DNA from 3 places in the Pseudoalteromonas sp. PS1M3 genome. Region 1 is predicted to be linked to each of the others. Evidence: predicted binding sites of a transcription regulator. Region 1 holds the regulator's gene; each other region holds the start of a gene.
The links. Region 1 encodes sigma-54, which starts transcription at its own class of promoters, with help from an activator protein. Its sites were predicted from a motif close to GTTGGCACGNNNNTNGNNT; they were not measured.
Positions count from the first base shown of each region.

Region 2: a site for sigma-54 is predicted at 2,288-2,306, ahead of PS1M3_RS13635 (DUF1328 family protein). Genes of this name have one in related genera too.
Region 3: a site for sigma-54 is predicted at 3,055-3,073, ahead of PS1M3_RS09165 (NarK family nitrate/nitrite MFS transporter). Genes of this name have one in related genera too.

Region 1 covers NZ_AP022624.1:540,149-545,549, forward strand. The annotation lists gene mgtE (magnesium transporter) at 1-725, opposite strand, end outside; gene PS1M3_RS02510 (HPr family phosphocarrier protein) at 834-1,106, opposite strand; gene rapZ (RNase adapter RapZ) at 1,150-1,995, opposite strand; gene ptsN (PTS IIA-like nitrogen regulatory protein PtsN) at 2,015-2,467, opposite strand; gene hpf (ribosome hibernation promoting factor) at 2,472-2,759, opposite strand; gene PS1M3_RS02530 (RNA polymerase factor sigma-54) at 2,786-4,285, opposite strand; gene lptB (LPS export ABC transporter ATP-binding protein) at 4,355-5,080, opposite strand; gene lptA (lipopolysaccharide transport periplasmic protein LptA) at 5,077-5,401, opposite strand, start outside.
Region 2 covers NZ_AP022624.1:2,924,333-2,929,733, forward strand. The annotation lists gene oadA (sodium-extruding oxaloacetate decarboxylase subunit alpha) at 1-1,576, opposite strand, end outside; gene PS1M3_RS13630 (OadG family protein) at 1,588-1,833, opposite strand; gene PS1M3_RS13635 (DUF1328 family protein) at 2,346-2,519, shown strand; gene PS1M3_RS13640 (hypothetical protein) at 2,571-2,762, shown strand; gene PS1M3_RS13645 (YcxB family protein) at 2,893-3,360, shown strand; gene csrA (carbon storage regulator CsrA) at 3,412-3,603, opposite strand; gene PS1M3_RS13655 (aspartate kinase) at 3,695-4,912, opposite strand; gene alaS (alanine--tRNA ligase) at 4,919-5,401, opposite strand, start outside.
Region 3 covers NZ_AP022624.1:1,990,472-1,995,872, reverse strand. The annotation lists gene modA (molybdate ABC transporter substrate-binding protein) at 1-419, shown strand, start outside; gene modB (molybdate ABC transporter permease subunit) at 406-1,083, shown strand; gene PS1M3_RS09175 (ATP-binding cassette domain-containing protein) at 1,085-2,113, shown strand; gene PS1M3_RS09170 (molybdopterin-synthase adenylyltransferase MoeB) at 2,127-2,882, opposite strand; gene PS1M3_RS09165 (NarK family nitrate/nitrite MFS transporter) at 3,171-4,640, shown strand; gene PS1M3_RS09160 (bifunctional protein-serine/threonine kinase/phosphatase) at 4,650-5,401, shown strand, end outside.

The DNA.
Region 1 (5,401 bases):
TCGTTGTCATCAACAACTGGGGCCGAGATCCAATTATGGCGCTCAAACAGTTGTGCGACTTCACTTTCATCCATTGAAATTGGAATTGACTCACATTCTTCATCCATTAAATCGCGAACAATTTTTTCTGGTGGATTAGTTAGCAATGTACTCAGCGATAAAGCACCAATAAAGCAGTTATGTTTATCAACCACATACAGGTCATCAGTGCCTTCAGGTAACTCTCCGCGAAGTCGAATGTAACGTAGTACGACATCAATGGTCACATCTGGGCGAATAGTTACCGTATCGGTGTTCATGAGTGCACCAGCAGAACGCTCTTGATAAGATAGCGCTTGTGTTGCGCGCTCTCTATCTTGGGTGTCCATGGCGCTAACAACGTCTTGGTAAACGGTGTCAGGCAAACTACGTAATACTTCACCTAGGTCATCGTGACCCATGTCTTCAGTGGCAGCAGCAATGTGCTCAGGCTCCATTTGGGCAATAATACCCAGGCGCACGTCTTCTGATAATTCTTCGAGTACATCACCTTGAACATCAGGATCAACTAACTGCCATAGCAAGCGACGAATTTTGTGTGGAGATGATTCTAATAATAACGCAGTATCACATGGCGCTGTTTTTGCGAGCATGCGCCTAACTTGAACAAACTGACCACTATTAAGTGACTTGGTCACTTGTTTTAGTTGTTGTAGTGGGTAGTCTTGTTCAAAAGCTTCGGGCATTGGCGTCCTTTATTTATACTGTAACTGTTACCTAGTGGGTGGGGGAGTACGACCTAGCAGCCAGTTATTTTGATTATAGTTATTTTATTTAAATGTTAAAAATTAACGTTACTCTTGTTCGTTAAATCGTTGCGAAATAAGTTCTCCAATGGCATTTAAAGCTTGCTCTGCATCAGGCCCTTCACATACCACTTTAACTTCTTTACCTTGGCTACTTTCAAGTAGCATCAGTGCTAATACACTATCACCAGCAGCTTCTTTATCATCTTGAAATAAGGTGATTGAAGCATCAAATTTTACAGCGAGTTGGGCTAATACAGTTGCGGCTCTGGCATGCAGTCCTAATTTATTTTGTATTAAAAAAGTGTCTTCTATACGCATACATTACTCTATCAAAGCTGAACAGGTTATTAGTTTTGTAAAATTACTTTTCTTGTTCTCGGTGACGTATTTTTACATTGGGATGCGTAACTGCAAAGCTTTCGCCAATTGTTTGCGCTAAATATACAGAGCGATGTTGCCCGCCAGTACAGCCAATCGCAATAGTTAAATAGCTTCTGTTATTTCGCTCTAGGTGTGGTAGCCAAGTTTGTACAAAGGTTTGTATTTGCCATGTAAATTTTTGAACTATGCTGTGGCTAGCCAAATAATCTTTTACTGGTTGGTCTAGGCCATTAAGTGGTTTTAGTTCAGGCTCCCAATGCGGGTTAGGTAAAAAACGCGCATCAAATACGTAATCTGCTTCTTTAGGAATGCCATGTTTAAAACCAAAAGATTCAAATGTAACAATTAGCTGCTTGTCTTTTTTACCTAATATTTTTTCGCGAATTGATTCAGCAAGTTGATGAACGCTTAGCTCACTGGTATCGATCATGTAATCGGCGCGCGTAATTAGCACATCGAGAAGTTCTTTTTCTTTTTTTATGGCTAAATCAAGCGGAAGTGAATCTATTGATAAAGGGTGTAAGCGTCTGGTTTCAGAAAAGCGTTTAATAAGGGTTTGATCTTCACTGTCTAAGTAGAACAGCGTTGGTTTTGTAAAACCCGGTAAGTATTCGATGATGTGATTAAATTCATCTTGCTCTTTTGGTAAATTTCGCACATCTATACTAACGGCAATTTTATCGTAGTTATCAGAAACGCTTCTTACCAAAGAAGGTAATAAATTTACTGGAATGTTATCTACGCAATAATAACCTAGATCTTCAACAACGCGTAAAGCAACCGACTTACCAGAACCAGAACGGCCACTTATGATAATCAACTCCATTAATCACCCTTTAAATTTGTTACGATTGGTCAACAATAATTTGATACAACTCAGCATCCGATTTAGCACAGCGAAGCTGCTTACAAAATTCTTTATTTTTTAGTTTATCAGCTATCGTTGCTAGCGTCTTTAAATGCTGTTGGTTATCGCCTTCAGGTACGATGAGTGCAACAAAAATATCAACAGGGCGGTTGTCTATAGCATCAAAATTAATCGGTGTTTCACTTACTAACACCAATGCTAAAGGTTCTTGTGCGCCGCTCATTCGGCCATGTGGAATAGCAATACCTCTTCCTATCCCTGTGCTGCCTAGCTTTTCGCGGGTTAATAAAGCGCCCAAAATATCCTGTTGAGATAAATACGGTAATTTATCGTGAGCCAGCTCGCTAATAAACTCTAAAATTCTTTTTTTACTATTAAAAAGGACCGCAGCTTTACTGCAGTCCTGGCATATAAGTGAACTTAATTTCATCATATTAGTGTCGAGCAAGCTTCTCTTTGTGTTTAATTACTTGACGGTCAAGCTTGTCAATCAATGAATCAATAGCTGCATACATATCTTGATGTTCAGTGGATGCGAATAATTCAGCACCACTTACATGAATAGTTGCTTCTGCTTTTTGATTTAATTTTTCTATATCAAGAATGACATGAACATTATTAATATGATCAGAGTGCCTTTCTAGCTTCGCAAATTTGGTATTTATATAGTCTCTTAATGAATCAGTTAGTTCTACATGACGACCAGTTAAATTTAGTTGCATAAGCATTACCCTCTTTGTTTAGCGTCTTAGATCAGGCTCTTTCGCTGATTTGACGGTGGAATAGCAAGAGATTCGCGATATTTTGCGATTGTACGTCTCGCTACTTTAATTCCTTGCTCAGCCAATATATCCGCAATTTTGCTATCACTCAATGGTTTTGCTGAGTTTTCTGCTGCGATTAATTTTTTAATAAGTGCACGTATTGCCGTAGATGAACATTCTCCACCATTTTCGGTACTTACGTGGCTTGAGAAAAAGTATTTAAGCTCAAATATTCCACGCGGTGTGTGCATATACTTTTGCGTAGTTACGCGCGAAATTGTTGATTCGTGCATTTCTACCATTTCGGCAACATCATTTAAAACCATCGGTTTCATGGCTTCTGGCCCGTGTTCAAAAAAGCCCTGTTGTTGTTTAACAATACAGTTAGTTACTTTTAAAAGTGTATCATTTCTACTTTCTAAGCTTTTTATAAACCATTTAGCTTCTTGTAAATGTGAGCGAATAAATTGACTGTCGCCGCTTGATTTAACTGTACGCGACATCGCTGCATATTGGCTGTTTACACGAATTTTTGGCATGCTGTCTGGGTTTAACTCTACAATCCAGCGGCCTTTAATTTTTTTAACTGACACATCAGGTATTACATACTCAGACTCTTCTCGTACTATTGTGTCTGCAGGCTTAGGGTTGAGCGTATGAATAAGTGTCATTACTTCTTTAAGCTCATCTTCTTTGAGCTTCGTTTTTTTCATTAATGTACGGTAGTCACGAGCAGCTAACAAATCAATGTGCTCGGTTAAAATCATTTTTGTTTCATCAATAAAAGGCGTGCCTTTATCAAATTGATTTAACTGAATACACAAGCACTCTTGTAAGCTACGTGCCGCAATACCCACTGGGTCAAATAGCTGAATGCGCTTTAAAACCGCTTCTATTTCGTCAAGTTCAACCTCAACGTCATCGTCGTTATCTTGATTAAAGCTCTCTAAAATCTCTTCGCAACTGAGTGTCAGTATGCCTGAATCATCCACTGCTTCTACAATAGCAATAGCAATGGCTTCATCTGTAGGGCTAAATGGCGTTAATTGTAATTGCCACATTAAGTATTCGTGAAGCGTTTCAGTTGATGCGCCCTGATATATAGACTCATCTTCAGGCATTGGTCCTGAAGAAGATGCAGGGGCTGCACTCATGTACTCATCCCAGCTAACGTCCATTGCCATGTCGTCACTTACGGTATCTTTAGCAAGCGCTTCACCACTGTCTTGTTCATACTCGCTAGGGGCTTCATCTGCAGATACGGTTACTGTAACTTCATCGTTATCCGCTTTTTGCTCATTTTTGCCCGCAAGATCATCGGCATAGTCTTGCTCCTCAACCTCAAGTAATGGGTTGCTGTCGAGCGCTTCTTGTATTTCTTGCTGAAGATCCAATGTGCTTAATTGCAGCAAGCGAATAGCTTGTTGCAACTGAGGTGTCATTGTAAGTTGCTGGCCCATGCGCAGCTGTAGTGATTGCCTCATGTATCTCTAACAATCCTTTTAAGTTGTTATAATTAATACTAGCAGATGCTTATAAATAAGGCGTAAATGTTACAGCCTAAATTGCTCGCCTAAATATACATCGCGTACAGTTTTATCATTTAATACGTGTTCAGGGGTACCAGAAGCAATCAGTTCCCCATGAGAAACAATGTAGGCTTTTTCGCAAACATCAAGGGTTTCTCTTACATTGTGGTCTGTTATTAATACGCCAATCCCACGGTTTTTCAGGTGTTCAATAATTTTTTTAATATCTAATACTGAGATAGGGTCAACACCGGCAAATGGTTCGTCTAACAAAATAAACTTTGGATCTGCGGCTAAAGCACGTGCAATCTCCACTCGGCGACGTTCTCCGCCCGATAATGCCATGCCTTTGCTGTCGCGAATGTGTTGAATGCTAAATTCATCTAATAGATTATTCAATGTATCTTCTCTGGCTTGTTTAGTGAGCTCCTTTCGAGTTTCTAAAATAGCCATTAAGTTTTGATACACTGTTAATTTTCTAAATATAGACGACTCTTGTGGTAAGTAGCCAATGCCTAATCTAGCACGACTGTGCATAGGTAAAAGCGTAATATCGTTATCATCGATAGATATTTTGCCTTTGTCGCTAGGGACTAAGCCTACAATCATGTAAAAGGTTGTTGTTTTACCTGCGCCGTTTGGCCCAAGCAAGCCTACAATACTGCCAGCTTTAACTTCTAAGCCCACATTTTTTACAACTTCACGGCCTTTGTAGCTTTTGGCTAGTAGCTCTGCTTTTAATGTGCTCATGGTTGGCCTTTGTCATTTTTTTTAGGCTCCACAGGCACTAAGATAGTGTGTACACGGTCAGTTGAGCTTTCATCTTTTTCGGCGCTAATAAGCTGCTGTTCTATATCGTAGGTAATGCTTTTAGCATTCATTTTTTGCCCAGCTTGAGATATCTCTGCATCTCCAATTAATGTTAAAAAACGCGTTGAAACATCGTACCTAACTTCATTAGCGCTGGCGCTCATTATTGTGCCGTCGGCTTGTTTTTCTTCAAAATATGCAGGCGTACCTGTGGCAATTAACAATTGCTTGTTGTCGCCTAGCTCATCGCGCTTGTGAACC
Region 2 (5,401 bases), 1.2 Mb from region 1:
TTTCACCCGAAGCCACTGAAGCAGACTGAGGTAAGTGCTCAGAATCTTTTAACGTTACCTCTTTAAGCTCACCGCCTTGCGCTACTACAACGTCGTAAACCTTACCGTCTACCTTAACGCTATATTGCTCAGCCTTAACATTGTTACCTTTGGCTGACACCTTAGCTGGTGACTTACTTGAATTATCTTCTACGCTAGGGACTGGTTCGAACGCATCTGGGTTATTGCGGTTTTTGATAAACTTCAAACCAACTTGCGGAAACAGTGCATAAGTAAGTACGTCGTCAATTTTATCATCAGCGAGTGTTAAACCTTGTTCTTGCGCTTCTTTTAATAGCTCTGCTTCAAGCGTTTCAAGTTCAGGCGCAATATTGTCAGCTGGGCGACACGTAATAACGTCGCTACCATCAAGTACTCGCTCTTGTAGCTCTTTATTCATTGGAGCTGGAGTTAAACCGTACTCACCTTTTAATACACCTGCGGTTTCTTTTGTGATTGTTTTGTAACGCTCACCGGTTAATACGTTAAGTACTGCCTGCGTACCTACAATTTGCGACGTTGGCGTAACAAGTGGAATAAAGCCTAAATCTTCGCGTACACGCGGTATTTCAAGTAACACTTCGTTAAGCTTATCGGCTGCACCTTGCTCTTTAAGCTGGTTTTCCATGTTAGTTAACATGCCACCTGGTACTTGAGCCAATAAGATTCGTCCATCAACCCCTTTAAGGCTACCTTCGAATGCAGCGTATTTTTTACGTACATCTCTAAAGTAAGCAGCAATTTCTTCAAGTTGGTTTAAATCGAGTTCGGTATCGCGTGCGGTACCTTCAACAATCGCTACAATTGTTTCTGTTGCTGAGTGACCGTAAGTCATACTCATAGAAGAAATAGCGGTATCAAGCATATCAATACCGGCATCAATAGCTTTTTGATATGTAGCGGTGCTTAAACCTGTTGTAGCATGGCACTGCATAGCGATTGGAATAGACACCGTTTCTTTAAGCGCTTTTATAAGCTCTTCTGCATCGTACGGTTTTAATAAACCCGCCATATCTTTAATACAAATTGAATGACAGCCAAGCTCTTCTAGTTGCTTAGCTAAAGTTAGCCACATATCAAGTGTATGAACAGGGCTTACCGTGTACGAAATAGTACCTTGAGCATGAGCACCTACTTTTACAGCCGCTTTAATCGCAGTTTCTAAGTTACGCACATCATTCATTGCATCAAAAATACGGAACACGTCAACGCCATTTTTATGTGCGCGCTCTACAAACTTTTCAACTACATCATCAGCATAATGGCGGTAACCTAATAAGTTTTGACCGCGTAATAGCATTTGCTGTTTAGTGTTTGGCATCGCTTTTTTTAGCGCACGAATACGTTCCCATGGATCTTCACCTAAATAGCGAATACACGAATCAAATGTTGCCCCGCCCCACGACTCAATTGACCAATAACCTGCATCATCTAGTTTGCTGGCAATCGGTAGCATGTCGTCTAAACGCATACGAGTGGCAAGTAATGACTGATGAGCGTCACGTAGAACCAATTCTGTTAATTTTAATTTAGCCATGTGTGAGCCCCTTATTTGTTATTTGATTTGTACTGAGCAATGGCAGCACTAATAGCAGCGATGTGCTCATTTGGCACACCTTGAGATTTAAATGATGGCGATTTAACTGGAGCCGCAACGTCAGCAGGGCTAAAACGCGCCACCAAGTTAGACATAATTGTAACTGCGCCAATTAATATTGAAAGAAAGACAAACACCCCAACCATTCCTGTCAGCATTAAGCTACCAGCAGTTGCAAGTACAGCACCTATATCCATTCTTCTCCCCTTGAAACCCATATCGAAAAATAAAAAATCGATTTAGTTAAATATTTATTCACTAGATAATAACAAAACAAATACCTTTGTCTAGCCATTGTAAATTGGTAAAACCAATTAAAATAAAAATAACATATAACCAAATTTATTAACCACAGTAAAAACCCTTACTCATCAACACCCCATAATACACAGAAAAAATACTCACTATATCTATAAGCTATAGGTAAAGTTTAAACAAAGCCTATTTTTACGTACTCTACTAAGCCTACTGTAACTCATAAAATATAGAGAAAATAAAATTTGTTAATTGGTCTTACCAAACATAGCTTTTCAGTGGCGATATATTTTTGTGTGTGAATAAGTTACACAACCCAACGTAAAAGTTACCAATCAAGCAAACTCAAAAACACAGAGAAAACACATAAACAACTGATATTAAACAAAAATACATCATGGCACGCAACTAGCATTAACTATTGTGTACAAATTTGATAACCAAGGAGAAAACAATGTTACGCTGGACAATCACATTTTTAGTTATTGCTTTAATCGCTGCAGTGTTAGGTTTTGGTGGCATCGCGGGTGCCGCAGCTGGTATAGCAAAAATTATATTCTTTATTTTTATAGTACTTTTAGTTATTTCGTTAGTTTCAGGTGCGCTGCGTGGTAAATCGCCCAGGTAGGCATATACTCAACTAACACTACAATTTTATTTATTTACAAGGAATTACATTATGAACTCTACAACTTTAAAAGCAGCATTAATTGGTCTTTTCGCAAGTTTTTTCATCATGGGTTGCCAAGATAACAACGCAGAAGAAGCCGGTGAACGTATTGATGAAGTAGTAACAGATGTACAAAACTCTGTTGAAGATACGTGTGAAGAAGTAAAAGAAGGCGTAAACGCTGAAGAAACTAACTGTTAATAGTTATTATATTAAAAAAACGGCCTCCAGGCCGTTTTTTTGTGCCCGAAATAAATGCACGCATTATAATGCTGCTCATTTATAAGCGAACTTGCTAAAATATACAAAACGATTTTTAAAGCAAGGCACTATGTCATTTTCAACAACCTACACACTTGATAAACCCTACTTTTATGAATGCTTTGACGAGTCACTTCCTTACAGTAAACGCGCTCAGCCTAAGTATTTTTTACTGGTACTGTTAGTTTCACTTGGTTTATTTAGCATCTACGGTTTAGCTGATCATTATTTAGGAACATTTTTGATCATGGTTGCTGTACTCGAATGCGTTGCTTTTTATTATCGCAGGCCATGGTGGGTAACCAGACAAATGTTTAGCAGAGCATCAGGCTCAGAGGTTACGCTCACTTTTGATGATGAAGGCATTAAATCGGCAAACCATTACAAAAGCTACCAGCTCGCTTGGCAAGACATCACTGAAGTAATCGAAACACCACAGGGCTTATTGATAAAAAATAAAAACAACATGCAATATATCTCTAAGCAAATAGTCACAGATGAAATGCTCGACTTTATAAACAAAAAAGCCACTCAATGAGTGGCTTTTTGGCTTAGCTAAATAAATTATTTAGTTAAGTATACGTGTTGATTAAGCATTGCCCGGATTAGGGTTAGACTTTTCAGCTTGTATACGCATGTAAATCTCTTCACGATGCACTGAAACGTCTTTTGGTGCATTTACACCAATTCGAACTTGATTTCCTTTAACTCCTAAAACGGTCACTGTTACTTCGTCACCGATCATAAGGGTTTCACCTACTCTACGAGTTAGTATTAGCATTCTCTTGCTCCCATGTTCCAATAAAAATTATAAGATTCCGCTTATCCATATTAATGAAAAATAGACTAAAAAGTAAGTAAAAACTCACTATCTATCTACTTTCCGTTAAAAATACTTTATGTAATGCACGAACAGCCAGTTCGAGGTACTTTTCATCTATTAAAACTGAAATTTTAATCTCTGATGTAGACACTAAAACTACATTAATATTTTCATTTGCTAAGGCATCAAAAAATAAACTAGCAACACCCCAGTGCGATTTCATTCCCATACCAACAGCAGATACTTTTGCAATGGTTGTTAGCCCGATTATATTTTCAGCACCTAAAGACACCTTTTGCTCGGTTAGTAACTCAAGTGCTTGCGGGTAGTCGTTCGAGTGCACAGTAAAAGCATAGTCTATTTTTTCAAAGATATGATTAACTTGATTAATCATATCTATTTCGATGCCGTTATCAGCAAAAAGTTTCAATATTTTTACAAGATTTTGAGTGCCGCTTTGCACACCCTGTACCTTAATTAAGCACTCATCAGCATTAAATGCAATACCCGAAACAACTTTACTTGGCATATCGTCTTCCTCAAACGTAATCAATGTTCCTTCATCGGGGTTAAAGCTCGAAAGCACCCTTAATGGAACATTGTGTTTACCTGCCGCCTCAACAGAACGAATATGCAATACTTTAGCACCTAAGCTTGCTAACTCTAGCATTTCAGCAAAGGTCACTTGGCTCATTCTTCGTGCGTTAGGTTCAACCCGAGGATCTGTAGTATATACGCCGTCAACATCAGTATAGATCTGACATTCATCAGCTTTTATAGCCGCAGCTATTTCTACAGCCGACGTATCAGTACCGCCTCTGCCAAGGGTTGTTATATTGCCTTCAACATCACGCCCCTGAAATCCGGCAATAATAGCAATACGGTTATGCTCAAGTTCATGCTTTAAACGTGTAGCTGCAATGTCTGTAATGCGGGCTTTACCGAACATATTATCGGTTTGAATATTAACTTGATCAGCTAATAGGCTAACGGCTGAATGGCCGCGTTTGATAATAGCCATAGCCAATAACGAAACCGATACTTGCTCGCCGGTACTAATTAGTACGTCGAGCTCGCGGTTACTAGGACGGGAATCTATTTGTTTGGCAAGATTAATTAAGCGGTTGGTTTCTCCCGACATAGCCGAGAGCACTACAACCACTTGATGACCTTGTTGCCTAGTTTTAACAACAAGGTCGGCGACCGCTTCTATTCGCTCTATTGAGCCAACCGACGTGCCGCCATACTTCTGTACAATTAACGCCACTTAGGCTTAAGTACGCTCAGTTAACCAAGCAGTAACGCTATCAAGTGCAGCAGCAAGGTTTTGTGGCTCAGAACCACCCGCTTGTGCCATATCAGGGCGACCACCACCTTTACCGCCTACTTGAGAAGCCATGTGGTTTACAAGCTCACCGGCTTTTACTTTGCCAGTTAAGTCTTTAGTCACACCGGCAATTAGGCTTACTTTGTCGCCACTGGCAACACCCAGGGCAATAACACCTGAGCCAATCTTGTTTTTAAGGTCGTCAACCATACCGCGAAGCGCTTTAGACTCAGTGCCTTCAACATTTGCAACCAATAGCTTAACGCCATTAATTTCTACAATCGAATCAAGTAACGATGCACCTGCAGCGCTCGCTAGCTTATCGTTAAGCTGAGCAATTTGCTTTTCAAGACCTTTAGACTTCTCAAGAAGCGCAGTTACTTTTTCAAGTACTGATGCGCTATCGCCTTTCACAAGCGCTGCTACATC
Region 3 (5,401 bases), 1.5 Mb from region 1:
AGCCCAATGCTAATAAAGTAAATAATAAAGTGGCAATCGCTAATCCGCGTTTTTCACCTTATGGGCAGGCGTCTGAGTTTTACGCGAATGCCAATTTTAAAAAGCCAATAAATTATGTGTATGGTAATAATATTACGCAAGCTTTTCAGTTTGTTCAAAGTGGGAATGCATCTGTAGGGGTCGTGGCTGTCTCTACATTAAAAATGGCGTTTAATAATAGCCAGGACCCACAGTATTTATCGTACAAGTTAATACCGCCTAGCGAGTATCCCGAAATTATTCAACAGGGGGTTATTATTAAATCGAGTAAAAAACTGGCAAGCGCTCAAAAGCTTATGGACTTTTTAATGACCAGCAGCACTCAATTTAAGCTTGTTGAATTAGGATATAGAACAAAGGATAGCAATGCTTCAAAGTGATTTAACAGCACTGTGGCTGACGGTAAAGTTAGCTTTTATAACGGCTGTGTTGCTGCTTGTTTTTTGTATTCCTGTTGCATACAAACTAGCGGGGTACAAAGGTAAATTTAAACCGTTTTTAGAAGCGCTTATTGCAATGCCGTTAGTATTGCCACCGACCTTACTTGGTTTTTATCTACTGGTTTTATTTTCGCCCACACATGCTTTTGGGCAATTTTGGTTTTGGCTAACAGGCACCCAACTTGCGTTTAGTTTTCAGGGTGTTGTTATTGGTTCGCTTTTTTATTCTTTGCCGTTTGTAATGCAACCCTTAGTGGCAGGGTTTAAGCAGATTAACCACACCTATAACGAGGCTGCAATTGCCTTGGGTTTGAGCCACTTTAAGCGTTTTTTTTACTTAATATTGCCGTTGTTAAAACCTAGTATTGGTAGTGCATTTGCACTGGGGTTTGCGCATACACTCGGGGAGTTTGGCTTAGTGCTGATGATTGGTGGCAATATACAAGGAGAAACACAGGTTGTTTCTATTGCTTTGTACGACCATGTAGAGTCGTTAAACTATGCAGCGGCGCATCAGCTTTCGCTTATTTTACTGGCTATTTCATTTGCGTGTTTAGTGCTGTTATTTAAATTTAATAAAAGCATAGTGGGGGTTAAGCAATAATATGATTAAGTTAGCCCTTTATAAATCGCTAAACAGCTTTGATTTAGACATAAACCTTCACCTTGAATCTTTTACTATTGCGGGAATTTTTGGTCCATCGGGCTCGGGTAAGTCCACCTTGCTACGTTGTATTAGTGGCCTTGAAGGTGAGCAGAGTGTTTATATAAATAATAAATCGGTACATCATTTACCAACTGAGCAACGCGGTGTTACGTTGCAAGTTCAGTCCTGCCCATTATTTCCGCATTTGGATGTAGCAGGTAATTTAGCGTTTACACAAAAGCATTGTTTTAATAGGCAAACTGACTTAACTGAACAAAAAGTTATTGATGCACTTGAGTTACACCCCTTACTTAAACGCAACGTTCAAAGCTTGTCTGGCGGGGAGCGCCAACGGGTGGTGTTTGCACGGACGTTGTTGGCAGGTCAAAAATTAATTATTTTAGATGAGCCATTTAGCGCTCTTGATTGGCCGCTGCGCTTTAAAACACTCTCAACATTAAGTGAATTGGCGGAAACGTTTACTATTAAATTTATTATAGTGAGCCACTCGTTAAAAGAACTATTGTTTTGTTGCGATACCCTGGTGCAGCTTAATAACGGTAAAGTAATTAACCATGGCCCGAGTGCGCAGGTGGCTAAAGCTATTTACGCTAATAATAAACAAGCACCGCTGAGCTTAATTAACTTTCAAATCATTACATTTGATGAAAAATACGGTGTGTATTTGCTTAAACTCCACAAAAGCGAGCAGCAGCTATTTGCATTACCCAGCGCTGTAGAGCAAGGAAATAAACTTATATTAGAGTGTGAGCAAATATCGGTAAGTGCAGAAACGCCATTAAACACAAATAACAGCAATGTTTTAATATGTACGCTACACAGTGCAGAACTTATAGATAAAACATGGCAACTTACGCTAGATGTAGACGGGCAAAGCTTGTATTGCTTACTTTCACCAAGAGTATGGGATCAAAAAAACTATAAAGTAGGCGATACACTTTATACGACTATTCATAATCTAGAGTAATGTAAAGTGGGTTTTAGCTGCACGTAGCACAATGACTGTTTTTTGTGATTTTAAAGCGACTAAACTCCATACTTAAACCATCAACCAGCAGTAAATGTTCGCTCAACCCGCTTGGTAATCCAGCAAGCATTTTTAACGCTTCAGTGGCCTGAATACTGCCAATTAATCCTACAATGGGCGATAGCACGCCTGATTCTGAGCAGCTTTGTGTTTGATCAGACATAAACTGCGATAAACACTCATAACAGTGGCTATTTTCTTGCATTGTAAAACAGGCAACTTGGCCTTCCATTCTAATTGCAGCGCCCGATACTAGTGGGGTTTTTGTTTTATAACAGGCTGTGTTTAATACATTACGTGTAGTTAAGTTATCAGAGCAATCAATGACTATATCAATATTTTTTAATAGCTCGTCAAGCTTTGACTTTTCATCTAAAAATACATCGATTGTATGTATATCTATTTCATCATTTAAGCTAGTTAACTGCGCTTTGGCGGCGTGAGTTTTTAAGTACCCTACATCTGTTTGTTTATAAAGCACCTGCCTTTGCAAGTTAGTAGCATCAACCACGTCGTTATCTACAAGCGTTAACGTACCCACACCGGAGGCAACTAAGTACTGAGCAACGGGGCAGCCCAAACCACCTAAACCGACTATAAGCGCATGAGATTGCCATATTTTTTCTTGTCCCTCTATATCTAATTTAGGAAGCATTATGTGGCGCGAGTAACGTAGTTGTTGTTGGTAAGTCAGGGCTGGTTTAGTCATTAGCGGCTTCTCATTATTTTTATACACAATAGCAATTTTTAGAATATGTGGGCAAGAACGCGGTTAAAAGTAATTGCACTGTTAGTGCTCACTTTGATTACCTTAACAGTGCAAATGAAAATTATAACGAATTAGAAAAAACATAAGTTAATGATTTTTAAATAAATAAATTATTGGCTCACTAATTGCTCAGCATGGTTAACGTGAAATTAACAAATATAGCAGTGTAATTAATAACAAAGTAGTAACTGCTATAAATAACTACAAACGTAACTAAGGAAAAATAACATGCAACCGAGTACTGGGTTTAATCTCATATCGTTTAGCGGAAAAATGAAAATATTGCATTTAAGCTGGATGGTGTTTTTTATCTCATTTTTTGTCTGGTTTAACCATGCGCCATTATTAGGCGCTATAGCGGGTTCGCTAGGTATTACTATGGCACAAGTAAAAACGCTGCTTATTTTAAATGTGGCACTAACCATTCCTGCTCGCGTGGTTGTGGGCATGTTAACTGATAAATTTGGGCCTCGCATCGTTTATGCATCATTACTGATTTTATGTAGCATCCCATGTTTTATGTTTGCGATGGCCACCACGTTTGAGCAAGCCGCTATCGCGCGTTTTGCACTTGGCTTTATTGGTGCGGGTTTTGTTGTGGGCATTCGCATGGTGAGCGAGTGGTTCCCGGCAAACGAGTTGGGTACAGCAGAAGGTATTTACGGTGGCTGGGGTAACTTTGGCTCGGCAGCTGCTGCAATGCTATTGCCTGTATTAGCGCTTATGTTTGGCGGTGACGATGGCTGGCGTTATGCGATAGGCCTAACCGGTGTATTAAGTGTCATTTTTGGTGTTATTTGGTACATCAGCGTAACTGACACGCCAAAAGGTGGCACTTACTTTAAACCAAAAAAAGTAGGAGCAATGGAAGTAACCAGCAAAGGCGACTTTGTACTACTTCTTATAATGAAGCTACCTATGTACGGTGCTTTAGCACTACTTACTTGGAAGCTTTCTCCTACTGGTGCAAATTTACTTTCTGAAAATTTTGTTATTGGTACATATGTATTTTTGGTGCTGCTTTATCTTTACGAAGTTTATAAAACGTACGACATAAACGGCCATATTTTTAAGCAACCTGTTCCTGAATCACACCGTTACGAATTTAAACAAGTTGCAGTTTTAAATATTCTTTATTTTACAACGTTTGGCTCAGAGCTTGCCGTTGTATCTATGTTGCCATTATTTTTTAGTGAGGTGTTTGGCCTTGATATGGTATACGCAGGCTTACTTGCATCAGCGTATGCGTTCATGAATTTAGCTTCTCGCCCGGGTGGTGGTTGGATCTCAGATAGAATGGGTCGTCGTAAAACACTTATTGTACTTACCACAGGCTTAGCTGTAGGTTATTTTGTTATGGGCTTAGTTGACGCTAGTTGGCCGCTTTGGCTTGCAGTTGCTGCTGCCATGGCGTGTTCGTTTTTTGTGCAAGCGGGGGAAGGCGCTGTATTTGCCGCTGTGCCACTTATTAAACGCCGTTTAACGGGTCAAATTGCAGGTATGACGGGCGCCTACGGCAATGTAGGAGCTGTCGTGTATTTAACGGCGCTCTCATTAGTTGATTACCAAACATTCTTTATGATTATTGCGGCAAGTGCATTATTAGGCTTAGGTGCATTACTTTTCATGAAAGAACCCGATGGCCACATCACAGAAGTAAACGAAGATGGCACCGTTGAACTTATTTCTGTGACTTAAGGCATACATATGTTTGATGAAACCCAAAAAGCCAGCGCACTTACAAACGAACTTAACGTTGAGTTTGGTGGGCACAGTAGCAAAGGTATAAAAACCGAAAACCAAGATGCGTTTGCTGCTCTTAATACTCAAGCGCAAGAAAAAGAGTCAAAAGGGGTTATTGCCTGCTTGGCCGATGGGTGTTCATCAGCAAGAAATGCTAAACAAGCGTCGCAGTTATCGGTAACGCACTTTATAAATGAGTATTTAAATACACCACCAAGTTGGGCCGTTAAAAAGTCGGTATCTAAGGTATTGGCCAGTTTAAATCAGTGGCTTTATTCGCAATCGGTTAACTACAATCACCTTGGCCAGCGCCAAGCAGATTGGATGACCACGTTTACAGCGCTTATTTTAAAATCGGCCACGGGTTATATTTTTCATTTAGGTGATACCCGAATTACGCGGTTACGTGCAAAAAGTATGGAGGCGATAACACGCGACCATAAAGTAAACGATACTCTAACGCGAGCTTTAGGCGCGCAGCTTCATCAAGAAATTGATGTATACGAAGTTGAACTTAAAGCTGATGATATTTATATACTTACCTGCGATGGTGTACACGATGTGTTGCCATACAGTGATATACAAAAGCTAATTGATGAGCATACTAATTTAGAGCACGCAGCAAAAGCAGTCACAGAGCTTGCCATAGCAAGAGGCAGTGACGACAACGTAAGCTGCTTACTTGTAAAAGTTAATAGTATTGCAAAACAAAATTT